4 regions of the Exiguobacterium sp. RIT452 genome follow, and region 2 is predicted to be linked to each of the others. Evidence: riboswitches for the same ligand, from Rfam matches in the RefSeq annotation. Region 2 holds a riboswitch; each other region holds the start of a gene.

Region 1 (7,327 bases), on a different contig from region 2:
AGCCGTACGAACACGTAATCCGTTATCTGTGATCTTAACTTTCGTGACTGTAGCTGCTGCTTCAACCTTATCTGTTCCCACTGATGCAAATCCTGAAACCACTAATGCTGCTGTCGCGACCGATGCTAGAAAACGTTTCATATGTGAAATCCTCCATGTCATTTTAAAGTAGTTTGAAAACCGGGTTATATGATCAATCTCATTAAGTGTTTGTTTAGGCAGTGTGTCTTACAACTGTGTAAGTTTTTCTCTGCACGATTATCTTAGCACGCCGATACATGAAAACGTTTTTTCAGTTCCGCTACAAAACATGACGTTTTTGTAACATAACTGCAATAATATACTCGAATATTACAAAGAAGAAATTCCCATTCGTTAAATCACGACGAAAGAGGTGGAAATGTGATACCTTTAATGCACAACAAAATATTAAGCAAAACTGTTAAAACGAACATCGCGTCCTTTGCTACTGAATTTATACGAAGAATAGGTGAATGCATATGCCAACTGAGAAAACTGACAAACCAGAACGTTCCTATACACTGGCTCAACTGAGCAACCTGACATTAAAAGACTTATATGAGATCGCCAAATCAAAAAACGTCCCGCAATACCGAGAGGCCCGCAAGCGTGAACTGATGTTCAAGATTTTAAAAGCGCAGGCTGAGTCAACCGGTCTATATTTCCTCGAGGGGGTATTAGAAGTTATCCCCGGCAACCCACAGATGCAAAATGATGGTGGCTTCGGCTTCCTTCGTCCTATCAACTATTCGCAATCCTCTGAAGATATCTACATCGCTGCTTCGCAAATCCGCCGATTCAACCTTCGTAATGGAGACGTCGTGACCGGAAAGGTCCGACCGCCAAAAGAGAATGAACGGTTCCAAGGTTTATTAAGTGTGGAAGCAGTCAACGGGGAAGCGCCGGATACGGCCCGGAATCGTCTGTTTTTCCCGGCATTGACGCCGATTTATCCGGATCGTTTGATGCGACTCGAAACAGAACCACGCCATCTGTCGGTTCGTGTGATGGATATGATTGCACCGGTTGGCTTCGGACAACGGGGACTGATCGTCGCACCGCCTAAAGCGGGTAAGACATCTCTATTAAAAGAAATCGCGAATTCGATTCAAGTGAATCACCCGGATGTCGAATTGATCGTTCTATTGATCGATGAGCGCCCGGAAGAGGTGACGGATATCGAACGGTCTGTCCCGGGAGCCGATGTCGTCAGTTCAACGTTTGACGAAACACCGGATAACCACGTACGGATTTCAGAACTCGTTTTGGAACGGGCGATGCGTCTCGTCGAGCATAAAAAAGATGTGGTCATCTTGATGGATTCGATTACACGTCTGACACGTGCTTACAACTTAACGGTTCCGCAAAGCGGACGGACGTTGTCCGGGGGGATTGATCCGGCCGCCTTCCATAAACCCAAACGCTTTTTCGGTGCTGCCCGGAACATCGAACACGGTGGCAGCCTGACGATTCTTGCGACTGCCCTCGTCGAGACCGGCTCACGGATGGACGACGTCATCTATGAAGAGTTTAAAGGGACCGGCAACATGGAGCTCCATCTCGACCGGAAGTTATCCGAACGCCGGATCTTCCCGGCCATCGACATCCGGAAATCCGGAACACGGAAAGAAGAGTTGTTGTTACCGCAAGATCAGCTGGATGCCTTGTGGACGATCCGCCGGACGATGAACGAGTCCAATGAGTTTGTCGACAGCTTCTTACGCAAGATTCGTGACACAAAAAACAATGAAGAATTTTTTGTGGAACTGAACAAAGAAAAGAAGAAGCCCGTCCGACGCGCACCTGTCAAACCCCGCGTGACGAAAACAGACACAACGACTTGAAAATAGGTATTGCGGGTCATCAAAAAATCGTTTAGTATAGGAAGGTAACTTACTCTGGCTCAGCAAATGAACCAGGGCGGAAGGAGAGAAAACAACCATGAAACAAGGAATTCACCCAAACTACAACAAAGTTGTATTTATGGATTCAACTACTGAGTACAAATTCTTGACTGGTTCTACACGTTCTTCGAACGAGACAATCACTTGGGAAGATGGAAACGAGTACCCACTCATCCGCGTGGATGTGTCTTCGGACTCGCACCCATTCTACACTGGTCGTCAAAAGTTCAACGCTGCAGACGGTCGTGTCGATCGCTTCAACAAAAAATACGGCCGCAAGTAATTGCGACTTCTGTATTAAAAAACAGCCTGTCTCCATCACTGGAGCAGGCTGTTTTTGTATAAACTGAACTGGGCACGATAGGTGAGATAGGTTTTAAGCACAAACGACAGACCGATCGCTCCAGCCGCTCCGACGAGGTACGGCAGCATATCCGGATTGTCCGCAAAGTGTTGAAACAGCAGACTGAAGGAAAAATGACGTCCGAGAAAATAACCCGCTCCTAAAAAGATACTGATCCAGATCAAGGCACCGGTATAGGCATACGTGACGAAGATCCGAAACGGCATCTTCGAGACACCGGCAAAAAACGCAGAGAGCTGACGGAGTCCGGGTATGTAGTAACCGATGATCAAAACCGTTTTCCCGTAACGTAAAAATCCGGCCTCCGCTTGAAAGATATGTTTTTCGGAAATCCGTAACTTCGGAGCCACTCGATGCAGCAGGGGCATCCCGAGTTTCAGACCCAGCACATAGCTGATCGTCATCCCGATGCAACTGCCGGCATACGCCGCCAGAATCGTTCCGATCAGTGGTAAATCACCGTGATGCATCCAAAATCCTGACATGACGAGTAACGTTTCGTCAGGAATCGGTAAACCGACGATTCCGCCGGCTAACAGAATGGCGAGACCGAATGCTCCATATTGATGGAGAACTTCATGTAGTATGTGATGAATCGGAGTCACCTTCCTTCAAAGAAACTTCTTCCTTAGTGTACAGGAAATAGATACCAGTTGAAATGAGGAGATGAAGATTTAGGGGAATACTGAGGAGTTTTCGATTTTGAGAAGTCAACTCTTTTTCTCAATTTAGATTCGGGCTATACTCGTTAAAGTGACTAATTTTAGAGGACGGTGTTTTACAATGATGCATGTGATCAATCAGTATGGTTGGATCGAAGTGATTTGCGGAAGCATGTTTTCCGGCAAATCCGAAGAGCTGATCCGTCGTGTTCGACGGGCACAGTACGGAAAATTACCGGTGCAAGTGTTCAAGCCGGCGATTGACGACCGTTACCATGAAGAACATGTCGTGTCGCACGTCGGAAATTCCGTCATTGCGATTCCGATGGCAACGAGCCGGGACGTCTATGCGGCAGTAGCAGAAGAGACACAGGTCGTGGCAATTGATGAAGTTCAATTTTTTGACGATGAAATCGTCGCGGTCATCGAGGCACTGGCGCAAGATGGCAAACGCGTGATTTGTGCGGGGCTCGATCAGGATTTCCGGGCAGAACCATTTGGAAAGATGCCTGAATTATTGGCACGTGCCGAGTTCGTGACGAAATTACAGGCGATTTGTTTATCGTGTGGCGATCCGGCTTCCCGGACACAACGCTTGATTAACGGCCAACCGGCCAACTACAATGATCCGATCATTTTGGTGGGGGCTTCTGAATCTTATGAACCACGTTGCCGTCACTGCCATCAAGTACCGGGCAAACCGCAACCGTTGCAGGAATGGAAAAAACAACAGCAGAATTAAGAGTACAATATGAAAAAGCGAACGATTCTCCGGCCTCAAGGCTTGAAATCGTTCGCTTTTTTTATCAACCGGTCCGTGTCAACTGACTGTACTGCTTGACGAAATAAGCCGTTTCGCGGACAATCGTCTCTTGGTCATGATCGAGTGTCGCGACATGATAGGAATCGAGCAGACAATAACTGCGTTTATCCGTCGAACCAATCATCCGGTGCAGGTAATCCGAACAGGTTGGCGGAACGACATGATCCTCGGCAGAATATAAAATAAGCGTCGGAATTTGAATGGCGGGAAGGGTTGGGATGGTGTCGCGAATCAAGCGTAAAAGTTCGGACGCAGCGACCGCTGGCACGACATCATAGATGATTTCAAAAGCGGTTTGCTTGATATCGGGTGGGCTTTCCGGCAGATAAACCGGACAATCCGTAAACGATAACGCTTCGTAAGCGGGGACGGATAAAGCAGCATTGATTGTGATGATCCCTGCGACCGGCAGACCTTCGGCAGCGAGTGCCAGCGCAAGCGTCGCACCCATCGATTGACCGACGATGAAGATCGATTCACACTGGCGGGACAGTTGAGTAAAGCCCTCGCGGACACTCTGTTTCCAATCTTCGGCCGTCGCCGTTTCGAAGTCACGTACATCTGTCCCGTGACCATGCAGACGGGGGGCGTAGACGGAAAAACCGTGTTCTGCGAAGCGTTCTCCTACAGCCCGAACACTTTGTGGCGTCGCATTAAAGCCGTGACACAGCAAAATACCGACTGATCCACGTTCCAAGAAAAAGGCTTCGGCGCCCGGTAAAACAGGATAACTCATACTCATCATCTCATCCTCCATTTCAAAATAAAAACCCGTTTGGCTTTGGACGGCAAACGAGTTTCTCGTGTGTATCATCCAAAGCGGTTGCTTTGCTGGTCGGAGCACCTTGCCAATCGCAGGTTGCCGTGGAGTCCTAGAGCCAGGTCTCTCGTCCACTCTTGATATAACATATAGGAATTGTCGGATTAATCATTGAGAAGATGATAGCACTGACAGAAAAGGATTGTCAAATGCTCCTTGACCGGCGACCGGAACTCTTCTATGATGAAGCCCAACCTGGGAAATCAATCGATATGGGTCATATGGTTTATTTTTGAAAATATGGTTGACCTTTAAAAGATCTTTCTGTAATGTAAAAATTAGTTTTACGACATAAGTTCGAACAGCAACAACACACATATGAATTTCATACCGCAACACTTATCCAGAGAGGTGGAGGGACTGGCCCTACGAAACCTCGGCAACAGACTCATTATGAGCACTGTGCCAATTCCATCAGACGATTGTCTGAGAGATGAGTCGAGTGGATTCTGCCTCTGTGCGGATCCAGGTCTCTTCTTGTTTCTAAAGAAGAGACCTTTTTGTTTTTTTTAAAAGGGGGAAAAAGTGGTGATTACATTCAAAAATGTAAAAAAAATCTACCAGACCAACGAACAATCGATTGCTGCATTGGACGGTGTCGATCTCGAAATCCGAAAAGGTGAAATCTTTGGCGTGATCGGGTTCAGCGGGGCTGGAAAAAGTTCTTTATTACGGTGTGTCAATCTTCTTGAACGTCCGACATCCGGCAGCGTGACGGTCGACGGGCAAGAACTGACGACACTTTCGGCAAAACAACTGCGGGAAGCGAAACAAAACATCGGGATGATCTTCCAACATTTCAACTTGCTTGATTCGAATACGGTCTTCGCGAATGTCGCAAAACCACTCGTCCTAAAAGGAATTAAAAAGGAGGAAGTCCACCGGCGTGTCACCGAGCTGCTGGCGTTCGTCGACTTAGCGGACAAAGCCGATCATTATCCGGATCAGTTATCGGGAGGGCAGAAACAACGTGTCGGAATAGCGCGGGCACTGGCAACCCAGCCGTCGGTTCTGTTGTGTGACGAAGCGACATCGGCGCTTGATCCGCAGACGACACAACACATCCTGCGGTTACTGAAACAGATCAACGCGGAATATGGCATCACGATTTTACTGATTACACACGAGATGGGCGTCATCCGTGAGATTTGTGACCGGGTCGCGGTCATCGAGGCCGGCAAGTTGATTGAATCGGGTACCGTGTTCGACGTCTTCTCGAATCCGCAGACGGCGACGGCGAAAAACTTTGTCCGTTCCGTCATGCAAGATGAAATTCCGGCGTCGGTGCAACGGTTGATCGAACAACGGGATGCCGGACATCACGTCTACAAAATCAATTTCCTTGGGGCACACACCGGGCAACCGCTCTTGTCGCAAGTCGCCAAACGGTTTGATGTCGATGTCAACATCCTGCACGGCAGCATCACGGAACTGCAAAATATCCCGTTCGGCAGTTTGCTCGTTGAATTGATCGGCGAGACGGCGGAAATCGCGCGAGCCCTGCAATACATTGATCAGTCGGATGTCAACGTCGAGGAGGTGCTGGCAGATGCTAGTTAACTACACGGATATTTGGACCGCTTTTCTGCAAACCTTGACGATGGTCGGATTGTCGCTGCTCTTTTCGACGCTGATTGGGCTGCCGCTCGGAATTCTGTTGGTCGTCACGCGTAAGGGGGCGTTGCTCGAACAAGTACCGCTCTTCAACGTCTTAAGCAGCGTCGTTAATGTGTTCCGGTCGGTTCCGTTCATCATCCTGCTCGTCGCGATCATTCCGCTGACACGGCTGCTCGTCGGGTCGTCGATCGGCACGAAGGCAGCAATCGTCCCGCTGGTCTTTTATGCGGCACCGTACATTGCCCGATTGATTGAAAGTTCACTGCTCGAAGTCAGTACGGGCGTCTTGGAAGCGGCGGAAGCGATGGGTGCGACACCGTTACAGACGATTTTCCGTTTCCTGTTGCCGGAAGCACTCAGCTCGCTTGTCCTGAACTTGACGATCGCGACGATTGGCTTGATCGGGGCATCGGCAATGGCCGGGGCGATCGGCGGCGGCGGCCTCGGGGATTTGGCCATCACCTACGGCTACCAACGATTTGATACGACCGTCATGATCATCACGGTCGGGATCCTCGTCATCCTGGTACAAGGCTTACAGACAACAGGTAACCTGTTGGCACGAAAAATTCGGAGACACTAACAAAACATAGAGAAGATAAGGGAGAGATGAACGATGAAAAAAGGATTAGCGATTGGTGCAGCATTGACGACGGTATTATTTGCAGGGTGTGCAGCGTCCGGGGAAGAGGATCAAAATACAGTCAAGCTTGGCGTCAGCGGCTCGGATACGCAAGTTTGGGAATACGTCGCGAAGAAAGCGAAAAAAGAGGGGATCACGATTGAACTCGTCAAGTTCTCCGATTATGTGCAACCGAACCTGGCACTCGCGGAAGGCGAAATCGATGCAAACTCGTTCCAGACGATTTCGTACTTCAATGCCTTTAAAAAAGAACATGACTTAAAGCTGTCGCCGATTGCGACGACCGTCATCGCACCGATGGGGATCTATTCGGATAAAGTCAAGGATGTCAAAGATATCCCGGTCGGTGGAGAGATTGCCGTCCCGAACGAGGCGACGAACATGGGACGAGCTCTCCTGTTGTTGCAGGAAGCCGGCTTAATCAAGTTGCCGGACGACTTTGACGGGAACGGAGCCGTCGACAAAATCGTCGA
Region 2 (7,327 bases):
GCTTCATACGGTGCCAACCGTTCCGGATCATGGGTTTCATGATTGGACAAAAGCAGTTGTTCTTCTCGCAAAGCGAGCGTCGTCGTAACGGCTTCGTCATGAAGATTCAAGACGATTCGCCATGTGACACCGTCCAGTTCCCGCTCGTAGACGTACAAGTACGGATCTTGAATCGCCAAATCGCGGTAGACGCCGTACACCATGACCGGATGTTTTTTCCGTAAGGCAATCAGTGTCCGGTAAAAGGCGAGGACGGAATGGGGATCTTGTTCCGCCGCCTCGACGTTAATCTCCAGATAATTCGGATTGACCGTCATCCAGGAGTGATCAGATTCCGTGAATCCTGCCAGTTGGCTTGTGTTCCATTGCATCGGGGTCCGGGAATTGTCCCGTGCCCGCATCTGCATCGATGACAGGACAGTCCCCGGTGATTCACCGGCTGCAACCCGTTCCGCGTATTGATTCCGGAAGGCGACGTCTTGATAGGCCTCCGGATCAGAAAACCGGATCCCGGTCATGCCGATTTCTTCGCCTTGATAGATATACGGGATGCCGGGTAACGTGTGTAACATCAAGCCAAGTAATTTCGCACTTTCGACCCGGTAGCGTTCGCTTCCGAACCGTGTCACCTGACGTGTATGATCATGGTTGTTCAGGAACTGGGACGCGACACCACGCGGATACAATGCGTCATACCACTGTTTTTGAATCTGCTTGAACCGCGGTAAGTCCATCGTCTCCATGTCATCCGCCACTTCAAAGTGAAACAGCGTCCGTAATTCATTGCGGTCTTCCCCGACGTACAGCAAACCATCTTCCGGACCGACGAACGGAATTTCTCCGACCGTAAATAAATCGGTTCCCGCGAGCACCTCGTCATGCATTTCTTGTAAAAAAGAGTGGATGCCCGGTTGATTGCCGAGATAGGACAGATCAAAGGGATCGGCAACATCCGCAAACGAGGCGCGTTTTTTGATCAGATTGATGACATCCATCCGGAATCCGTCGATGCCTTTGTCCGCCCACCACCGCATCATCGTATAGACGGCTTGTCGGACGGCTGGATGTTCCCAGTTCAAGTCCGGTTGCTCCGATGCAAACGAGTGGAAATAATACTGCTCGCGTGTCTCATCCCACGTCCACGGGCTCGGTGCGAAATAGGAGCGCCAGTTATTCGGAGGTGTTCCTTTTTCCCCATCCTGCCAAATGTACCAGTCCGCCTTTTCGCCCGTCTTGCCACGTCGCGATTCCTCGAACCAAGCGTGTTGATCACTCGTATGGTTGACGACGAGATCAAGAATCAGTTTTAAGCCCCGCTCATGGGCTGCCGCAATCAATTCCTCCAAATCGGACAGCGTTCCCGCCTTTTCCATGATCGTGTAATAGTCGGAAATATCATATCCGTTATCGACATCGGGTGATGTATAACAGGGGTTTAACCAGATGACATCCACACCAAGCGACGCGATGTAATCCAACTTTTCGATCACCCCCCGTAAATCTCCCATCCCGTCTCCGTTCGAGTCCTTAAAACTGCGCCAATACACTTGATAGACAACGGCTTCTTTCCACCAGGTTCGATTCATCCGATCATCTCCTTAGTTATCTAATCGTCTTCTTGTTCAGTGTATCAAAAACATGAAAGAGAGCGGCCGTTTTTCCCAATTATCAACAATTATGAAAAAACCCTTTTCTTTTGACTGAAAATTCGCTATCCTTGACGACAATACCTAACAAGGAGGAACACAGATGAAACATTTCGCCCCATCGATTGCGATTGATCGGCTGCCCGCTCCGGTCTTTGCTGAACTCGCTCAGCGGATTGGTGCCGTCAAAGCAGCCGGCCACGATGTCATCACGCTTGGTCAAGGAACACCGGACCAAACCACGCCCGTACATATTTTGGACGCCCTAAAAGAGGCCATCAATGACGCCGCCAATCTCCAATATCCTCCGTTTCGCGGACATGATTTTCTCAAACAGGCTGTAGCCGATTTTTATCAGTCCGAATTCGGTGTGACGATTGATCCTGCTTCTGAGGTCGCCATTTTGCTCGGCAGTAAAGCCGGCATCGTCGCCTTGCCGCAAACAATCGTCAATCCGGGTGAAGGTGTCATTGTTCCCGATCCCGGTTACCCCGACTATCTTTCCGGCGCGGCATTGGCAGGTGCTTACCCGATCACATTACCGCTCCTTGCGGAAAATGCTTTTTTACCTGACTACACGTTACTCGATACGACGGATGTCGAACGGGCCCGGATGTTGTTCCTCAACTATCCGAGCAATCCGACCGGCGCGACGGCGACGGCGGAAGCCTTTGAACAGTCGGTCGCTTTCGCTGACGCGAACGACATTTGTGTCGTCCATGACTTGGCGTACGGCGGTATCAGTTTTGATGGTCCGACCCGAAGTTTCCTCCAGACCGAAGGAGCGAAAGACGTCGGAATCGAACTCTTTTCATTATCCAAACGCTTCAACATGTCCGGCTTCCGCATCGCCTTTGCAATCGGGAATCCATCCGTCATCTCAAGTATCGAAACGTACCAGGAACACTTATACGTCAGTGCCTTTACACCCATCCAGCACGCAGCGACCGTCGCCCTGTCAAGCGACCAAACGTGTGTCCGTGAGCTGAGTGCGCTGTATGAAGCCCGTCGCGATGCCTTGTTCGGCAAATTACAAGACATCGGATGGGATGGACCGATCCCTGGTGGTTCCTTCTTCGTCTGGTTGCCGGTCCCGTCCGGCTTTACGTCACAAAGTTTTACCGACCACTTGCTGGACGAGGCGCATGTCGCCGTCACACCGGGACATTTCTTCGGTGAATATGGCGAAGGCTACGTCCGGATCAGTTTGATTGCCGACGCCGAACGATTGGTCGAAGCTGCCGAACGGATTGGTCAGCTCAATCTGTTTCAGCAAGCCGTTGCGGAATAATTCTGAAAAAACGTTTGACAGATGGGAATGATTTCCGTTAAAGTAAATCCCAACAGCATATCTACTTATCGCGAGCGACCGAGGGAATAGGCCCAACGACGTCCGGCAACCACCTTTAAGGAACGGTGCCACATCCTACAGAATGTTTCATTCTGAGAGATAAGTTACGAAATCTTACACTTCGTCGCTTTTTTCTGGTTGCTCTTAACTGGAAAAAGGCGATTTTTTTGTATAGGGAGGAAACAACAGATGATTGAATTCAAAGGCATCACCAAACGGTTCGTACGTGACCGGACACCGATTTTCGCCCTGCGTGACGTCAACTTAACGATTCAGCAAGGAGAAATTTTTGGCATCATCGGTGAATCCGGTGCCGGAAAAAGTACCTTGTTGCGTTTGATCAACGGACTCGAAACACCGACCCAAGGAACGGTCAAAGTATCCGGTATCAAACTGTCCGATTTATCCAAAGGCAGCCTAAGAGAGTTGCGCCTGAAGATCGGAATGATCTTTCAACATTTCCAATTGATTCAATCGCGGAATGTTTCCGACAACATCGCGTTCGCCTTAAAGGCAGCCGGCGTCAAACGCAGTGATTTCCCAAGCCGGATCAAAGAACTCGTTGCCCTGGTCGGACTTGAAGGATTTGAGACGAATTTCCCGAGCCAACTCAGCGGCGGACAAAAACAACGGGTCGGGATTGCCCGCGCCCTGGCGAATAATCCGAGTGTCCTGTTATGTGACGAGGCAACATCAGCTCTCGATCCGGTCACGACCCTGCAAATTCTGGAATTGCTGAAGGACTTGAATGAACGGCTCGGTCTGACGATCATCCTGATCACTCACGAGATTGATGTCGTCAAACAGATTTGTCACCGCGTCGCCGTCATGGCTCACGGTGAAGTCGTCGAAGTCGCCAACACCTACGACATATTCAGTCAACCGACCCATGACGTCACAAAACATTACGTCGATACAGCACTGCAAATCGAGTTGCCGGAACGGATACTTCGGACGACACCCGGGAAGATCATCCGTCTCCAATTCACGGGAGAAAAGACCGGTGAGAGTACGCTGTCAGAAGCGATCAAACAATTTGATATCTCGGTCAGCATCCTGCACGGAAAGGTTGATTATATTCAAAACGTCGCCTTCGGGGTGTTGATCGTCAGCCTGACCGGTCCAACGCTTCACGTCAACCGGGCCCTCACTTGGCTTGAGGAGCAACTCCATACGCTTGAGGTGATTCAGGATGTGGCTTGACCGGATTCAAACGATGTTACCGGAGTTGGCAAAAGCCTTAGGCGAAACGGCCTTGATGGTCGGGATTTCCCTTGGTTTTGCCCTCGTCGTCGGGATTCCGCTGGGAATTCTTTTATTCATCACCGACCGTGGATTGTTTTTCCAAAACGTCTTCGTTCGCAGTATTTTGGACTTTTTCGTTAATATCGTTCGTTCGTTACCGTTCATCATCTTGCTTGTCGCATTGATTCCACTGACACAATTGTTGCTCGACAATACGATCGGTCCGACAGCTGCTTCTGTCAGCTTAAGTGTTGCCGCTATTCCGTTTCTTGCCCGACTCGTCGAGACCTCACTCCGTGAGATTCCACCGGGCTTGATCGAAGCTGCTGAGGCGTGCGGCGCCACACCATTTCGCATCATCATCAGCGCCCTGTTACCGGAAGCCCTTCCCGGAATCATTCAAGCGGTGACGTTGACGACGATCAGCCTGATCGGCTTTTCTGCCATGGCCGGCATCGTCGGCGGCGGCGGTGTCGGTGACCTCGCCATCCGCTTCGGTTATTACCGGTACGATAACGTCGTCATGATCGTGACGATCATCGTACTCGTCGTCATCGTCCAAAGCATCCAAGGGCTCGGCAATCAACTTGCCCGTCGTGCTGATAAACGTTAAATCCAAAATAGAGACCACTAAGGGAGAGAATGACTATGAAAAAACGATACGCCTTTTTAGCAACAGGATTACTGGGAGCCGGGATTCTTGCCGGCTGTGGCGACAGCAGTGCGAAAGAAGAAACCAAGTCGATTAAGATTGGTGCGACGAGCGGTCCTTACAGTGACATGGTCAAAGAAGCGATTCAGCCTGGTCTTGAAAAGAAAGGCTATAAAGTCGAAATCGTTGAATTCAGCGATTACATCCAGCCGAACATTGCGCTCGGCAGCGGCGACATCGACGCGAACTTGTTCCAACACTCGATCTATCTGAAGACGTTCGCGAAGGAAAAAAATCTCGATCTTAAAGGGCTGATCACTGTTCCAACGGCACCGATGGGCTTATACAGTAAATCCTATAAGTCGCTTGATGACGTCAAGACAGGCGCAGAAGTCGCAACACCAAACGATCCGACCAACCAAGCCCGCGCATTGAACCTGCTCGCTGAACAAGGCTGGATTGAGTTGAAACCGGATGCTGATCCATTGACGGTTTCTGAAAAAGACATTGTCAAGAATCCAAAAAAACTCGTCATCAAACCACTGGAAGCAGCACAGTTGCCACGTGCCATCGAGAGTGTTGATATCTCTGCCGTCCCTGGAAACTTTGCGCTTGCTGCGAAATTCGATTTACTTGATGCGTTGGCACTCGAGAAAATGGACGAGCAGTACCGTAACTTAGTCGCTGCCAAAACAGCAGATGAAAAGAAACAGCTCGCGAAAGACTTGACGGCTGTCGTCGAATCAGATGACTTTAACGCTGTCATTGAAAAGTCCTTTAAAGGCTTCAGTAAACCCGAGTGGGCAAACTGACGTAACTCCTTTTGTGGATTCATTCATCTAAAGATGATATAAAACCCCTGAAACAGCTCCCTCCCCTTACAAAAAGGATACGGAACGGTTTCAGGGGTTTTCTATTGAATGATCACTCGTTAGAAGTCACGTCTTCCGCTCGACTTCTACGGGAAAAGGAAGCGCTGCTTCCGTCAGGAACAGGCGAGACCCGGTCATCAAACAGATGACAGCTAGCTTGCGTTCCGCCCGAGAAAAGCGAGTGGAGAAGACGGGACTTCGTCAATCGAACTCCCACTCTCATTTTTCAGGACAGGATTCAAATACAGATGGCGCGTCATCCACCTACAGATTGATCCACACAAAAGAACCCCAATCCTGCTTTCGCAAAATCGGGGTGATACGTACCCTTTAGTTGTAAATATTACTTTAAGGTGTCCGGAAGTTAATCGTGAAGTACGGCGAGTTTTCCCGGAAAGCCACACCGACATCCGCCTGTTTGAAATCATTGTTCATGATATTGTCGCGGTGTCCTTTTGAGTTCATCAATCCCCAGTGTGCCGCAAAGACGTTCGGGTAGCCCATCGAAAGATTTTCTCCGGCTGTCGAGAAGCGGATTCCTTTTTCTTTCATCCGTTCAAACGGATCGCGTCCTTGCGGATCGGTATGGGAGAAGAAATTGTTTTTCGCCATGTTCTCACTGTGGGCTCGTGTGACAGGTTTCAGCGCATTGTACGGAGTCAGTGCTCCGCGTTTGTACTCTGCCCGGTCCCAGTTCATCAGGCGCAACATCAATTTCTCATCCGTTGTCCGTAATGCACTCGATGCCGTTCCGTAGAATCCGCTTTTCTTCGCTTCCACGTCCTTCGGGATGGCAAGTGTCGCTTTGACCTTATTGCCGTCGTGCTGATCAAAGAAATACGTGACATAGCGGTCCTTTTTTTCATAAACGGCAGCGTGATCGAGGTTCAACAAATAATTCGTATTCCCTTTCCGGTACGACTTGACGGCTTTCCAGCCTTTTTTCGCAAGTGTCGCTTCCGTATCTTTGTTCAGGACGGCTCCTTGCGTCGTCACGCCGTTTTTCGAACGGTACTTCCCGTAATCTTTGCCGTCTTTCGTCAGCGCCACAAACTCTTCAGACGCTGTTCGCCTCACTTCCCAGTCATAACCCGGATATTCACTCGTATATCGATCAATCAGCGTTCCCCCGCTTTTCGGGTAGTCCGCCTCCGCCTGTTCCATGGGGGTGTTCTCGTAACTAAAGAAAGCGACCGCTGCTACTCCGAGCACTAACCACTTTTTCATGTGTCTTTCGCCTCCTCATTTGTTCCATTACCCTAATTTTAAAAGAAACTAGTCCGTTCGAACAGTCTAAGCTATTGTTTCAAGTGAAATCACACGATTCAGTATCTTCCTTCACATTTTTGACACATTTTGGACTTTATGCGCAAAAGAGGTCTGACGTCTTTATTCATCACATTCTCACATCATTATCATACATAAAATAAACTATTCTTTCCCTGTTGTTAAAATGTGTGAACATTCTTTTATTTTCATTCCTTTTAAATGTTGTTGCCGTTCCCGAAAAGCCTCGCTATCATTAGAACTCGTAAGGAAAAAATAAGGAAATTCTATATAA
Region 3 (7,327 bases), on a different contig from region 2:
GCCGCCGCTCCAACTTATTCAAAAATCGACAGCCGTTATACGAATAAATCGACACCGCTTTATACGACAGCTGCTTCAGAGACGGTGACAACCGATGCGTTGGCACTGAATACGGCAGTCGATACATACGGACAAGAAGGACTTTTTACACGCATTAAGCAAGGCACAGTGTATCAGTTCGTGTTGACGGCGGATCTCAGTGCGACTCCTGTCTATGCAACGACCGGAGGACGTTTTGTGCAACAGAAAACAGCCGTCTACCCGACAGCTGATACCAATGGAACCGCCCTTGCAGAATACGCCGTCAATCAATCCGTTGAAACATTCGGAACGTCAGGCACGTTTACCCGGATCAAGTTGAATGGTCGTTATGCTTTCATTTTGACAGCTCATCTCGGAACAACAAAAGTCACCTCGCATTCGGTGACCGGCAAAAAATACAGCCAACGACTCACGCCTGTCTATCCGACCGCTTCTGCAACCGGAAAACCGCTTGGCACACTGGCACAAAACCAACACATCGACATCTACGGTGTCTCCGGTGACTATACGCGTGTCCGGTTGAAGGATACATATGGTTTTGTCTTGACGGCACACCTTGGGGATCTTGCATTTTTTGAACAGACTGCCCGCCTGTATGTGCAAAGTCCGACGCCGGTCCGTCAAGCAGCCAGCAGTACGAGCCCGGTTCTCGCCCAACATCAGACGAATACACTGCTGACGGTCTACGGAACGAGCGGCGCTTACAGCCGGATTTTATTCCGCGGTCAGCATGCCTTCGTCTTGACGAGTGCTTTGGCACCCTTAAAAGCATACGCCAAAACGGACCGCCTGTACGTTCAGGCATCGACCCCGATTCGTCAGGCAGCCAACAGTTCCAGTCCGATTTTAAAAAATCATCAAACGAATACGTTATTGACCGTCTATGGCACAAGTGGCGCCTACAGCCGGATTCTGTTCCGCGGTCAGTATGCCTTCGTCTTGACGAGTGCCCTTGCGAAAACAAAAGTCTTCGCAAAGACCGGACTTCGGTATGCGGCTAAAAACACATCAATCTTCAAAGACACGACCGCGAAAACCGTTCTCCGCTCGATCAAACGGGCGGAACCAATCGAGATTTACGGGACAAGCGGTTCGTTCACACGGGTCAAGGTCGGTTCCGTGTACGGTTATCTCAAGACGACGGATCTCGTCACGAAAAAACCGGATTTGTATGATGTCACCGGAACCCGTTATGTGCTCGAGGATAAACTGGTTGTGCATCCAAAAGCCAGTCTGACGGGAAAAATCGGAACACTCAAAAAAAATACCGCCCTGTCGATTTACGGCAAGAGCGGCTACTACACCCGCGTCAAAGTCGGGACGACGTTTGGTTTCGTCGACTCGAGTAAACTCGGCTTAAATAAACCGACCGCGCGTCCAAAAGTCGGAACGGTCTTTTATGTACATTTTGATCAGACACCGCTGTTTTCAGCAGATGTCGCGTACAGCCGTCCTGCCGCCTATCTCACGAAAGGCACGAAGCTGATTGGTCTGAAAGCGATTGACGACGACTTCTGGCAAGTCCGGTTACCAAACGGAACGACCGGTTACGTCATCAATCCCTATATCGGGACGACGAAACCGGATATGCGTTACACCCAACAAGCGGTCAATCGGTTAAAAACGTATACCGTCAAAGCGACGACGTCTTATTTCGCAACACCGGCCAGCCCGAAAAGCACCGGTTTGATTGAACAAGGCAAACGTGTTTATCCCCGGTATCGTGTCGGAAATTTCTACGTCATTCAATCCGGCTGGTCCCCTGTCTATCTGCCGGTCAGTGCCGTCACCGTCACGAGCGACACACGGATTGCCCAGAAAAATACGTCCCGCGGTGAAAAATTGATTCAAGCAGCGGCCAAACATTTGGGAACACCGTATACGTGGGGATCGCAAACGTCAGCCAACGGCGGCTTTGACTGTTCTGGTTTAATCCATTACGCAACGAACCAAGCCGGAAAATACGGGGGACGGACAAACGTCAGCGGCTATTGGTACGGCGCCTTCTTTACGAACCGCCGGACGACAATCAGCAGTGGAAAACGCTCGGATATCGTCTTCTTCGAGAATACGTATACCGATGGTCCGTCGCATATCGGCATCATGCTCGACAATGAATATTTCATTCATGCCGGCGGCTCGCAACTGCAGATCAATTCCATCTATGAACCGCGTTGGCGCGAACATTTCCTTGGCTTTAAATCGATGTAACATCACAAACAAAAAAGAGGGTCTGACTTTAAAGTCAGCCCTCTTCGCTTATCGTTCAGAACGTCATCTCGACGTATTTCGTGACTTGACGGTCTTCGAGATACAACTCGATTTGTTCGCGGTATGCTTTATAATGGTCCGATGCGATATGCGCTTCGAGTGCAGCCTCATCTTGGTAGACTTCATAGAGCATGAACTCATGTTCATTTTCAATCGATTGATGTAACGTATAGCGTAAGCAGCCCGGCTCGTTTTGTGTGGCTTTGTAAACCGTACTTAAAATGGGAAAGACTTGATCCGCTAATCCTGCTTTGACTGTAAGAACGGCATTGACGATGATTTCACCCATGTGTTGATTCCTCCTCTGAATTGATTACCTCTACCTGTACCCGTTTTTCCTAAAGACATACCGTAAAGGATGATTTTGATGTTAGAAACCCTGTTTATCCATCTCGCACAACAAGAAGCCGAGATGATTCGTTTACGCCGCGATTTTCACCGGCATCCGGAATTGTCGTTTCAAGAAGTCCGGACACCGGCCAAAATCATCGAATATTATGAAGCACTCGGTATCCCGTATCAAAAAAATGTCGGTGGTAACGGTATCGTCGCGACATTACAAGGGGCACGTCCCGGAAAAACGATTGCTGTCCGTGCCGATTTTGATGCATTACCGCTTCAGGAAGAAACCGAACTGTCGTTTCGCTCAATCCGTCCCGGTGTGATGCATGCCTGCGGACATGATGGACACACGGCAATCGTCCTCGGACTGGCCGCCGCCTTTCAACCGTTGCAGGAGGAACTCGAGGGCACAATCCTCTTCATTCATCAACACGGTGAAGAAGTGTTTCCGGGTGGTGCCATTCAAATGATCGAAGATGGCTGCCTCGACGGAGTCGATGCGATTTTTGGTACCCACCTCGAAAACGATCTTCCGGTTGGGACGATCGGTTACCACAGCGGACATACGTTATGTGCCATCGATGAATTTGAAATCGTCGTCCACGGTCAAGGTGGTCATGCCCAAGCCCCCCACCGGACGCAGGATGCACTCGTCGCCGGCGCACAGCTCGTCTGTAATCTTCAGCATCTCGTCAGTCGACGGGTCGATCCGTTTGAGCCGGCGATTGTCGCCATCGGTTCGTTTCACGCCGGAACGGCTCCGAACATCGTAACCGGCGAGGCGCGGATTGTCGGAGAAATCCGGACGTTTAATGAACAACTCCGGCATCAGTTGCGCCAGCAGGTGGATCTGGTCGCCCGGACGACGTGTGCCGGAATTGGCGCTACGTATTCCATCGATTTCACGACCGGTTATCCGTCGCTTTGGAATCATCCGAATGAAACGAAGCTCGTTCAGGAAGCGGCCGGCTTTTTACCGGAAGGACACGTTCGTGAAGTCAAACCGATGATGGCTGCCGACGATTTCGCCTACTACCTGGAGCAGGTCCCGGGCAGTTACTTCTTTACCGGTTCTGCGAAGACGGACGGTCGAACGATTTATCCGCAACACCATCCAAAGTATGAAATCGACGAGCAGGCCTTGCTGATCGGAGCCAAAACGTTAGGGGCCACGGTTCTCCGCGCCTTACAAACATAAGGATTGACTTTCCACTTTTGTGAATGGTATTATCATCCCAACGATAACGAACTTACATCAACTTCATATAACACTTATCAAGAGTGGACCGAGAGATCTGGATCGATGACGTCCCAGCAACCTGCGTACAGCAAGGTGCTACGACCAGCAAAGCGAAAGCTTTGGTTGATAAAAAGCGGCGACTCCTTTTGCAACCAAGCAAAGGAGTCGTTTTCGTTTTCTCGCTGTCAGAAATGAGAGCATTACGGTTCAAGGAACCAAGGGAAAGGGAGAGATGACATGGAAAAAGCAACATTTGCAGGAGGATGTTTCTGGTGCATGGTGACACCATTTGAGGAACTACCGGGTATTCACAGTATCGTGTCCGGTTATACAGGAGGACATGTCGACAACCCGACATATGAGCAGGTCAAAACAGGAACGACCGGGCATTCCGAAGTCGTCGAGATTACATTTGATCCGGCACTGTTTTCGTACGAACGGTTACTCGAACTGTACTGGCCGCAGACGGATCCGACCGATGCCGGCGGACAATTCCAGGACCGTGGCACACAGTATGCACCGGCAATTTTTTATCATACGGAAGAACAACGTCTCGCAGCGATTGCGTCGCGTGACGCGTTAGCAGCAACAAACCGCTTTAAGCAACCGATTGTCACACGGATTGAACCGGCGCACGCTTTTTATCCGGCGGAAGAGTATCATCAGGACTTCCACAAAAAAAATCCGGCGCACTACAAAAAAGACCGGAAAGCGTCCGGTCGTGATGCCTTTATCGACGTCGCCTGGAAAGAAGAAGCAACGGTTTAAACAAAATGCCAAAAAGGGATTGTCATCTCAGACGGATGAGCAATCCCTTTTTTCATTTTTCCAGCCGAGATCTTGCGGTCCAACGTGACGTATCTGTTGTCGTCCACTCAGGAAATCGCTTTGACGTCCTCTGTTTGTTCCGTTTCATCCACAACTTGATACCGTTTTAAAACAAAAATTCCGGTCAGCATCACGGCGAGACCGGCTATCTGCCCAAGCGATAAATCAACCTGCGGCAGACCAAACCAACCGAAAACATCGACGCATAACGCGAAACTCAATTGTGAAATCAAGACGACCGAAATTGCGATCGAAGGACCGAGCAGTTGAATCCCTCGCATGACACAAAAAACAACCCCGACGCCGACTAATCCGCCAAACAAATACAATGGTTCAACTTCGCGGACCGCCGAGAGCGTTCCTCCTCGAAATAAGAGTAAGGCAAGCAACGAGCCGAGCAATCCGACAAGAAAGACTAACGTCGTCGTCGCCCATGCGCCGAAGGCATGACTCATCCGCGCATTCAACACGGTTTGTAAACTGATCATCATCCCGGCAACGACGGCACAAAACATTCCTAATCCCATTTGGTTTCCTCCTTTGATTCACTTCAGGCGAGCGAAAAAATCAAGACGCCGGTCAACATCAACCCGACACCGACCCATTGCCCCCGGTTGCTGCTTTTTTTGATGACACCGAACCAGCCGTTCAAATCAATGACAAAAGCACATAGAATCTGTGCGACGAGTAACAACGACATCGCCCACGTCATTCCAAGCAGTTGAATCGACGTCAGTTCCGTAACGACGACTAACACGCCGAGCAATCCGCCGCTGGCATAAATCAACGGCAACTTTCGAAAACCACCGATTTTCCGGTCACGGACAAACCCGTAAATCAACAAGCAACCCATCAAACCGACAAAGTGAACGATGGTCACGGATAACCATGGACCGACCGCGTCACCCAGCCGGGCATTAAAAATGCCTTGCAAGGCAATAAACAATCCACTGAATAAGGCAAACACGATTCCTTGCATCTTCATCCTCCTTTTTCTCCAATTATGAGTAGACCGCATTCCACCCGGCTTTGAAAAGGACAAATGTCCTAAACTGCCAAAAACACAAAAAAAGAGCAGACCAACTGGCCTCCTCCTGAAATTAATCCGTTATGCGTTTACGGAAATGGTCGAGAGATCCGTTCCTGCGCCTCGTCCATCATCCGGTCAAATAATACCTGAACGGTCGGAATATCCTCAATCAAGCCGGAAACAAGACCGGCGTTGACATATCCTGCTGTCTCGTCGCCCTCAAGTGCCCCTTTGATATGAAACGATTCGTTCGTTTTTTCTTGGAATTCAGCGAGCGACGCCGGACGTAACCCGTCCACATACGCCCCATTCAAGACACGCCGGACTTGTCCGACCTCACGCCCGATGATCCGTGTCTCGAGATCATCCGCCTGCACAAGATGATCTTTATACTGCGGGTGCACACAGGACTCTTGTGTCGCAATCAACCGGGTTCCCAGTTGAACGCCTTCCGCCCCGAGCATCCAGGCAGCTGCAAGACCACGACCGTCGCCGATTCCTCCGGCTGCAAGTACCGGAATCGTGACCTGATCGGTGATTTGCGGAATCAATGTCATCGTCGTCAGTTCGAGCGGTGAGTTGATCCCGGCCGCTTCGACTCCTTCCGCCACCAGTAAATCAATCCCGGCCCGTTCCGCTTTAACCGCCTGTTTGACGGACGCGACGACACCAATCGTCCGGATGCCTGCCTCCTGTAAACGTCCCAGAAAAGGCGCCGGGTTTCCGGCGGATAACGAGACGACCGGAATTTGTTCCTCGATTGCTAACGTGATCAAGTCTTCCGTATATGGGGAAACACGAATCGCGATGTTCAAGGCAAACGGACGTGACGTCAGGCGTCGTGTGGCTTCAATCAACCGTTTGACTTCAATGGGCGACATCGTTCCGCAGCCAATCGTGCCCAGTCCCCCTGCGTTCGAAACCGCGGCCGTCAATTCAGCATGGCTGATGTTTCCCATTCCCCCTTGAATAATCGGGATTTCAATCTGTAAGCTGGTACATACACGAGACATGGTCTCCCTCCGTTTCCGTCACTAAGAATGGTATACTATGTAAGACTGAATTTTAATTCATTTTTAGAAAAGAGGCGTTGTTTGATGAACATTCCCTACCGCGATCTGTCTCCTGCCCTTGCGGCAAACGTGTTTGTCGCTCCCGGTGCTTTTTTGATCGGTGACGTGACGATTGGAGAAGAATCGACGATCTGGTTTAATGCCGTCCTCCGCGGGGACGAAGGACCGATTACAATCGGTAAACGGTGCAGTATCCAGGACAATGCAACGATTCACCTGTACGAGGGTGCTCCGGTCATCGTCGAGGACGAAGTCACCGTCGGACATAATGCGATCCTGCACGGTTGTAAAATCGGACGGCGTTCCATCGTCGGGATGGGCGCGACGGTTCTCGATCATGCTGAAATCGGCGAAGAGTGTATCATCGGAGCCAATACATTGATTCCGTCCGGCAAAAAATTCCCGCCCCGCTCCTTGATCATCGGGTCGCCCGGCAAAGTCGTCCGTGAACTGACACCGGCCGACTTGGAAATGATTCAAGAATCGATCGATTCCTATGTC
Region 4 (7,327 bases), on a different contig from region 2:
ACGATCAAAATGTCCGATTGCGTCATGCGACGAATTACGCCGCCCGTTATCCAAAGCAGACGCATTTAAAAGTGTATCAATATGCCCATCAATTCCCGATTCGCCAAAAATTCGAAGTGACGGATGACGTCATCAACTGGATGATGACGTGACGGAATTTAATGTTGTCATCACCTCAATGCGTATCATTGGGGTGATTTTTTTCTTTAGATATTTGCAACATTGATATCTTTTAAAAAACTGATTTTTTAAGATAAATGGATATTTGATATACTGGAACATATAAAATTAGCCTGACTAACGGATCGAGAAGGGGAACATGAGATGGAAATCTTACTTGCACGACAACCAATCGTTGACCGGTTCGGTTCGATTGATGCTTTTGAATTACTCTATCGTTCAGTCGATGCACCGGCTGTTTTTGACGGCGACTTAGCGACGATGGACGTGTTGACCAACACGCTTGTCCATCTCGGCGTAGACCGTGTGGCAGAAGGAAAACGGTTGTTCATTAACTTTACGGGAGACTTGTTGCAGTCGGAGTTAATCGATCACTTGGATCCAACCCGTTTTGTGATTGAGGTCTTGGAGACCGTTCACATTGACAGCGCGATGTTACACACGCTGAAAAAATGGAAAGAAGCAGGATTCATGCTGGCACTCGATGATTTTGTCACAGATCTTCTGCGACATCATGGTGCTGAATTATTTGATTTGATTGATTTGATCAAAATCGATATCGAAGCCATCAATCCACGAGAACAAAGTGCCATTCTGCATATCCTGAAACGAAATTATCCCCACATGCGTTTTCTGGCGGAGCGGGTGGAAACCCATGAAGATCATACACGAAGCCTTGAAATGGGATACGACTGGTTTCAAGGGTATTTTTATGCCAAACCGATGTTGATGAAAGGAAAGGCCGTCCCACCGCAATTACCGGTCTTGCTGAAGATGTTGAAATGGCTCGAAACAGATGAGTATTATGATGAGATCATCGATGAGATTGAAAGAAACCCATACATCAGTGTCCAAGTCCTCCAATTGATCAATTCTCCCGGAATCGGTTTACGGAATACAGTCAGCTCGGTCCGGCAAGCGATCTCTTTGTTAGGCTTCTCCCAACTGAAGAGCTGGATTTCACTAATTGTTTTACGCGAGATGAAACTCGCCAGTCCGTATAAGTGGTCGGATGAATTATTGCGTTCGTCTTTACACTGTGCCAAGTTATGTGAGCTGTTTGCGACGGAAACAAAAACGTTAAAAGCAGAAAGTGCCTACATGATCGGATTACTTTCGCATATTGATGCCCTGTTGTCGGTTGATATCGATGAAATCATCGACCAACTGCCGATTGAGCCTGCATTAAAACATGTCTTGCAAGGAGAGGACCACCCGTTTCGGGATTGTCTGTTGCTTGCAATCAGTGCAGATCGCGGCGAATTCGAACGGTTTGAGCTGCTCAGTAACCGGTTTGGTATTTCCAAACGACGTGCCTATGAGTTGCTGAAAGAAAGCCAAGAATGGTTGGCTCAAAAAGAACTCCATCTGCAAGACAAAACGGATTCGATTGTTTGAAGACAAAAAAGTTGAGCCCCTCAAGCAGAGGCTCAACTTTTTTATTTTGGAGACGGCTTAAACACGAGGACCGGCTGATTTAATCGCATCGGTCGCACTGACAAAGCGGGTAAAGTTTTGTTTGAATTTATGGGCGAGTGCTGTTGCTTGTTCTGTATAAACAGCCGGATCCGCCCAAACTTTAACAGGATTCAGCAAGTCGCTCGGAACACCTGGTACTTCGATTGGCATATGCAATCCGAACACCGGATGTTCTTCTGTCGGGATGTCGGCAAGCAGACCGTTGACGGCAGCGTTGACCATCGTGCGCGTATAGGCCAGTTTCATGCGGCTGCCTGTTCCGTAAGCACCGCCGGTCCAACCGGTGTTGACAAGGTAAACCGTCACGCCGTGACGATCGATCAGTTCACCGAGCATCGTCGCATATTTTTCAGGAATCAACGGCAGGAACGGTGAGCCGAAGCATGTCGAGAACGTCGCTTCCGGTTCCGTGACACCGCGTTCTGTCCCAGCCAGTTTCGACGTATAGCCGGACAAGAAGTGATACATCGCTTGCTCTTTCGTCAGTTTACTGATCGGAGGCAACACACCGTATGCATCAGCCGTCAAGAAAACGATCGTTTTCGGATGACCGGCACGTGACGGGATGGCAATGTTGTCAATTGCTGTGATCGGATAAGCCGCGCGAGTGTTTTCCGTTTTCGACGTATCATCGTAGTCCGGAGTCCGGGTGTCATCGAGGACAACATTTTCAAGGACGGTGCCAAAACGAATCGCATCAAAGATTTGTGGTTCTTTTTCACGCGACAAGTTCACCGTCTTCGCATAGCAGCCGCCTTCGATATTAAAGACACCGTCATGAGACCAGCCGTGCTCATCGTCCCCGATCAATTGACGGCTGTCGTCTGCCGATAAGGTGGTCTTACCAGTACCGGAGAGTCCGAAGAATAAGGCGACGTCTCCTTCGTGTCCGACGTTGGCGGAACAGTGCATCGATAACACATCTTGTTGCGGCAACAGATAGTTCATGACCGAGAAAATCGATTTCTTGATTTCTCCCGCATATTCCGTTCCGCCGATCAAAACAATACGATGTTCGAATGACATGGCGATGAACGTTTCCGAATTAGTGCCGTCAACAAGCGGATCGGCTTTGAAATGTGGTGCGTAGACGACCGTAAATGGTTCAAAGGCCGCAACCGTAGGATATTCACGTAAGAATAATTGTTTCGCAAACAGATTATGCCAAGCGTACTCTGTCACGACGCGTACCGGGAGGGTGAAATGTGTATCGGCACCAGCAGCTGCCTCTGTGTAGTAGAGTTGATCTGCTTCGTTCATATAACGAAGAACTTTTTGTAACAGTTGTTCGAATTTGTCCGACTCCATCGGCTGATTCACATGGCCCCAATCGATATGTGTCTCACATGATTGATCACGGACGATGAACTTGTCTTTCGGTGAACGACCTGTAAATTTCCCCGTTTCTACAGACAAAGCACCATTTTCTGCAAGAACTCCTTCGTTGTTGCGAATCGCATGTTCGACTAGTTCGGCAACAGATAGTTGTTTGAACACATGCTCCTTCTTGAGTAGTTCTTCGATATTCAGGACCGTCATCGGCATCCTGACCCCACCTTTCCCCTACGTTGGTTTTGGCTCTACAATTAGTATGACACATTCATTATATATGACATACTAAAGATAGAGCAATCATTTTTCATGCGCTGATTTCTATTTATCTGGAAACGCTTTCAGCATAAACAGTTTAACATCTCTTTCAAAATTTTTCGACTAGAAATTAAAACGTTGCTTGACAGAGTGGGCACAAGTTTATATCATGTAATTCGTAACGGATACTCTTATTCTGAGCAGGTGGAGGGAACAAGGCCCGAAGAAACCCGGCAACCGTCTTATATTAGTTTCATCATTAATATAGGAAAAGGTGCTCTCCTGAAGCGAAGTAAACACTTCGAACGATAAGAGGGTAAAGGAAGAACGCACAACCTTTCCCTGACCATTTTTGGACATGGAAAGGTTTTTTTCATTTTACCGTCCCACTCAACTAGGGGAAATGAGTACACCGTCAAATTCTTTTTTGGGAGGGTCAAACATGACAAACCTTAATCGCCGACTATTTACGTCGGAATCAGTAACTGAAGGTCACCCGGATAAAATCTGTGACCAGATTTCGGATTCAATTTTGGATGCGATTCTTGCAGCGGATCCAAACGCACGTGTTGCGGCAGAAACTTCTGTCACGACAGGACTTGTTTTAGTTGCAGGAGAAATTACGACATCGACTTACGTGGATATCCCGAAAGTTGTTCGTGAGACAATTCGCGAAATCGGCTATACACGCGCTAAATACGGTTTCGATGCAGACACATGTGCTGTATTGACTTCGATCGATGAGCAGTCAGCAGACATCGCTCTTGGTGTCGACCAGGCGCTTGAAGCACGCGAAGGAAACATGTCAGATGAAGAAATCGATGCAATCGGAGCAGGAGACCAAGGTCTGATGTTCGGTTACGCAACGAAAGAAACACCTGAACTGATGCCACTTCCGATTTCACTTTCACACAAACTTGCCCGTCGTCTTGCAGAAGTCCGCAAGACAGGACAACTCGATTACCTCCGTCCGGATGGTAAAACGCAAGTTACGGTTGAATACAACGAGAACAATGAACCTGTTCGCGTCGATACAATCGTCATCTCAACACAACATGCAGAAGAAGTAACGCTTGAGCAAATTCAAGCTGATCTGAAAGAACACGTCATCGCTCCGGTCATCCCGACGGAATACATTGACGCTGAAACAAAATTCTTCATCAACCCGACTGGCCGTTTCGTCATCGGTGGACCACAAGGTGATGCTGGATTAACAGGTCGTAAAATCATCGTTGATACGTATGGCGGTTACGCACGCCACGGCGGTGGTGCATTCTCTGGTAAAGATCCAACCAAAGTAGACCGTTCTGCTGCCTACGCAGCACGTTACGTCGCGAAAAACCTTGTCGCATCTGGTCTTGCGGAAAAAGCGGAAGTTCAGCTTGCTTACGCAATCGGTGTTGCGCACCCGGTTTCAATCGCTGTCGATACGTTTGGAACAGGTAAGCTTCCAGAAGCTCAACTGGTCGAATTGATTGCAGAAAACTTTGATCTTCGTCCTGCAGGCATCATCAAGATGCTTGATCTCCGCCGTCCGATTTACCGTCAGACAGCAGCATATGGTCACTTCGGTCGTACAGACATCGAATTGCCATGGGAGCAAACGGATAAAGCTGCTGCTCTTGAAGAGCAGGCAAAACGTTTCGCATAATCCTGAGTTCAGAAACTCCCTTTTGAAGGGTGTTTCTGAACTTTTTTTGTTTCTCCGGAACTTTGCAGGGAAACGACTGAAATTTCTAGAAAAGGGTAAAAGAAGATGAGTCTGTAAAAGGAAAAGGGGGATTTCGGTATGGAGATACGCGAAGCAGTTCCTGCTGATGCAGCACGCATTCATGATATTGCGCTCACGTCTTGGATGGATACGTACGAGGAAATCTATTCTGAGCGCTCGAAAGCCCATTTCGTTCAGGAAGCCTACCCGCAAGAAGAAGTCGTTCGGGCAATCCGGACAGCAGAAGAAGCGCGCGGAGAATATTTTAATGTAGGTCTGATCGATGGGGAGATTGTGGGATTCATTCATGCAATTGATGTCGACGGGACGTGGGAAATTGTCCGCCTCTATGTCCTGCCGAAATACCAACAGAACGGAATCGGGCGGCGGCTGATTCGAGAACTCGAGCGCCAAGGTGCTTCTCCCATCGAAGTGTACGTCGAATCACGTAATTATAAAGCCCGTCACTTTTTGACCTCGTTCGGCTTTAAAGAAGTCAGTGAAACGACGGAAGAAGTGTTTGGACAGGTGGAACCTGTGACGCGGCTGCAACGTATATATGAATAAGGGAAAAGAAATCCGACTTGAGGCGGTTTTGCTGAAGTCGGATTTGTTGCATACTAGATGGATATCTGATGAAGAGGTGAGCGTGTGGTAGAACAACCAACCGGAGTGATTGTCCTTGTATATCCACTCCAATTACGTGCCCGGCCGAGCGAAGCATTGATTCGCGTCTTGGAACGGGAATATGAAGTGCTTTTGGTCGATGCACCACGTCGTGTATCGTTTGAAGAACACCAACAATTATTAAAAGAAGCGTTACGGGAAGCCGGTAAACGAAAGCTTCCGATTCATATCATTGCCTGCAGCATGGGAGCACTCGTCGTGAACCGGCTGTTGCAGGAATACGAATTGCCGATCGCCAGTCTGTCATTCATCTCGCCATTGTTTGATTGGCACAATTCGAAACAGCTCGGCGGCGTCAAACAAGTATTTGCGAGTGCATTTGATCGTTTTCGCCCGGATGCACCGCTCGGGACGTTACCGTTTGGGCAAAACAATGAAGATGCGGTTCGTCTCGGTGAGTTGACGTATGCACAGTATCGCGAGATTGAAGAAGAGATCGTGTTGCATGATGAAGAGCGGAAAAAATTACCGCGTGTCCATCTCGCCTGTTTTTATGCGCCGGACGATCAGTTTGCCGATGTCAAGCTGACGCTCGAAGTGTGCCGGAAAATGGGAGGCGATCAGATTTATCTGCAGCGTCTTCACGGCTTCCCGCACTTTAGTTTCGAACGTTTGAACACACGGTTTGCCGAAAAATTACTGTTGTTCCTCAAACTCGTCGAAGAGTAAGAAGCCAATTCAAAAAGGAGGATGCCGTCGCCCGCGACGGTATCCTCCTTTTTTTAGTCGATGATTTGTTTTTTAAGCTTTTTTTCGATGGCGACGATGAAAGGCGGATTGTTTTGTTGATTTAAAAAGCGGTATTGTAAGACGGCATAATCTTGTTGGGACAGGAGCGAAACATAGTCGAGGACAGCGTCGCGTTCTTTACGTCCTTCGATATGTCCGTGATAAATCACGAGGACGATCATTCCTCCAGGCACAAGGACGGGCAGAAGGGCGCCGAGCGCCTCTAACGTCTCTTCCCCGGTCGTCGTAACTGATTTATCACTTCCCGGTAAGTAACCGAGATTAAAAACGCCGGCGCGGATCGGACGCTGTTCTTCGAACAGGCGTGCTCCGACATGGATGTGACTTTCGTGATACAAATCGACCCATTCCGAAACATGAGCTGCCTGCAACCGGCGTTTCGTCTCTTCAATCGCCTGCTCCTGAACATCAAAAGCGATGACCCGACCGCTTGGTCCGACTTGTTCGGCAAGGAAGTGTGTATCATGACCGTTCCCGGCGGTCATATCGACGACACAATCCCCTTCATGGATGACGGACTCCAGTAATTCTTTGGCGTAAGGTAATACTCGTGCAAGTGACATGGCATAAACTCCTCTTCCTGATAGCTGTTCTGTTTTTTCTAAGTACCCGCAAATCCGATCATTTAGTCAATTGTATCATTTTTCCGATTGTTCGTTTAAATCGAAGTTCCTTGACAGAGTACGATGCAATTTCGTAAAGTGGCAAGGTTGGAAACTATATTGGAGGAAACTGATCATGCCGAAATTACCTCGTGCGGTCTGGATTCTGGTATTGGCGATGGCGATCAATACAACAGGATCCTCTTTTTTATGGCCGTTTAATACATTATACATTCATGAATATTTAGGCGAATCGATGACAAAAGCGGGAATGGCGTTGTTCGTCAACTCGGCGCTTGCCATCGTCGGAAACTACATTGGAGGAAAA

What was found. Region 2 has a riboswitch for S-adenosylmethionine ahead of D3D03_RS10790 (methionine ABC transporter ATP-binding protein). Riboswitches for the same ligand answer to the same signal wherever they lie in the genome.
Region 1: it holds a riboswitch for S-adenosylmethionine, as region 2 does, so the genes downstream of both, D3D03_RS14630 (alpha/beta hydrolase) here and D3D03_RS10790 (methionine ABC transporter ATP-binding protein) in region 2, are expected to answer to the same signal.
Region 3: it holds a riboswitch for S-adenosylmethionine, as region 2 does, so the genes downstream of both, msrA (peptide-methionine (S)-S-oxide reductase MsrA) here and D3D03_RS10790 (methionine ABC transporter ATP-binding protein) in region 2, are expected to answer to the same signal.
Region 4: it holds a riboswitch for S-adenosylmethionine, as region 2 does, so the genes downstream of both, metK (methionine adenosyltransferase) here and D3D03_RS10790 (methionine ABC transporter ATP-binding protein) in region 2, are expected to answer to the same signal.

What each region holds. Positions count from the first base shown of each region.
Region 1 is NZ_QXJB01000008.1:70,482-77,808, reverse strand. Features, by position in the region: gene D3D03_RS14655 (C40 family peptidase) at 1-141, opposite strand, end outside; gene rho (transcription termination factor Rho) at 501-1,865, shown strand; gene D3D03_RS14645 (type B 50S ribosomal protein L31) at 1,963-2,208, shown strand; gene D3D03_RS14640 (DedA family protein) at 2,244-2,894, opposite strand; gene D3D03_RS14635 (thymidine kinase) at 3,073-3,693, shown strand; gene D3D03_RS14630 (alpha/beta hydrolase) at 3,758-4,516, opposite strand; SAM riboswitch class I at 4,579-4,681, opposite strand; SAM riboswitch class I at 4,931-5,034, shown strand; gene D3D03_RS14625 (methionine ABC transporter ATP-binding protein) at 5,123-6,154, shown strand; gene D3D03_RS14620 (methionine ABC transporter permease) at 6,144-6,794, shown strand; gene D3D03_RS14615 (MetQ/NlpA family ABC transporter substrate-binding protein) at 6,828-7,327, shown strand, end outside.
Region 2 is NZ_QXJB01000004.1:83,861-91,187, reverse strand. Features, by position in the region: gene D3D03_RS10800 (alpha-glucosidase) at 1-1,586, opposite strand, end outside; gene D3D03_RS10795 (aminotransferase class I/II-fold pyridoxal phosphate-dependent enzyme) at 1,750-2,937, shown strand; SAM riboswitch class I at 3,000-3,103, shown strand; gene D3D03_RS10790 (methionine ABC transporter ATP-binding protein) at 3,187-4,200, shown strand; gene D3D03_RS10785 (methionine ABC transporter permease) at 4,190-4,855, shown strand; gene D3D03_RS10780 (MetQ/NlpA family ABC transporter substrate-binding protein) at 4,891-5,706, shown strand; gene D3D03_RS10775 (CAP domain-containing protein) at 6,115-6,993, opposite strand.
Region 3 is NZ_QXJB01000007.1:36,682-44,008, forward strand. Features, by position in the region: gene D3D03_RS13695 (C40 family peptidase) at 1-2,253, shown strand, start outside; gene D3D03_RS13700 (putative quinol monooxygenase) at 2,309-2,602, opposite strand; gene D3D03_RS13705 (M20 metallopeptidase family protein) at 2,681-3,853, shown strand; SAM riboswitch class I at 3,925-4,028, shown strand; gene msrA (peptide-methionine (S)-S-oxide reductase MsrA) at 4,133-4,663, shown strand; gene D3D03_RS13715 (DMT family transporter) at 4,771-5,250, opposite strand; gene D3D03_RS13720 (DMT family transporter) at 5,274-5,702, opposite strand; gene D3D03_RS13725 (NAD(P)H-dependent flavin oxidoreductase) at 5,840-6,766, opposite strand; gene D3D03_RS13730 (gamma carbonic anhydrase family protein) at 6,851-7,327, shown strand, end outside.
Region 4 is NZ_QXJB01000002.1:604,140-611,466, reverse strand. Features, by position in the region: gene D3D03_RS08535 (alpha/beta hydrolase family protein) at 1-152, shown strand, start outside; gene D3D03_RS08530 (EAL and HDOD domain-containing protein) at 325-1,578, shown strand; gene pckA (phosphoenolpyruvate carboxykinase (ATP)) at 1,636-3,204, opposite strand; SAM riboswitch class I at 3,438-3,564, shown strand; gene metK (methionine adenosyltransferase) at 3,692-4,900, shown strand; gene D3D03_RS08515 (GNAT family N-acetyltransferase) at 5,039-5,527, shown strand; gene D3D03_RS08510 (alpha/beta fold hydrolase) at 5,612-6,316, shown strand; gene mnmM (tRNA 5-(aminomethyl)-2-thiouridylate-methyltransferase MnmM) at 6,370-6,960, opposite strand; gene D3D03_RS08500 (MDR family MFS transporter) at 7,136-7,327, shown strand, end outside.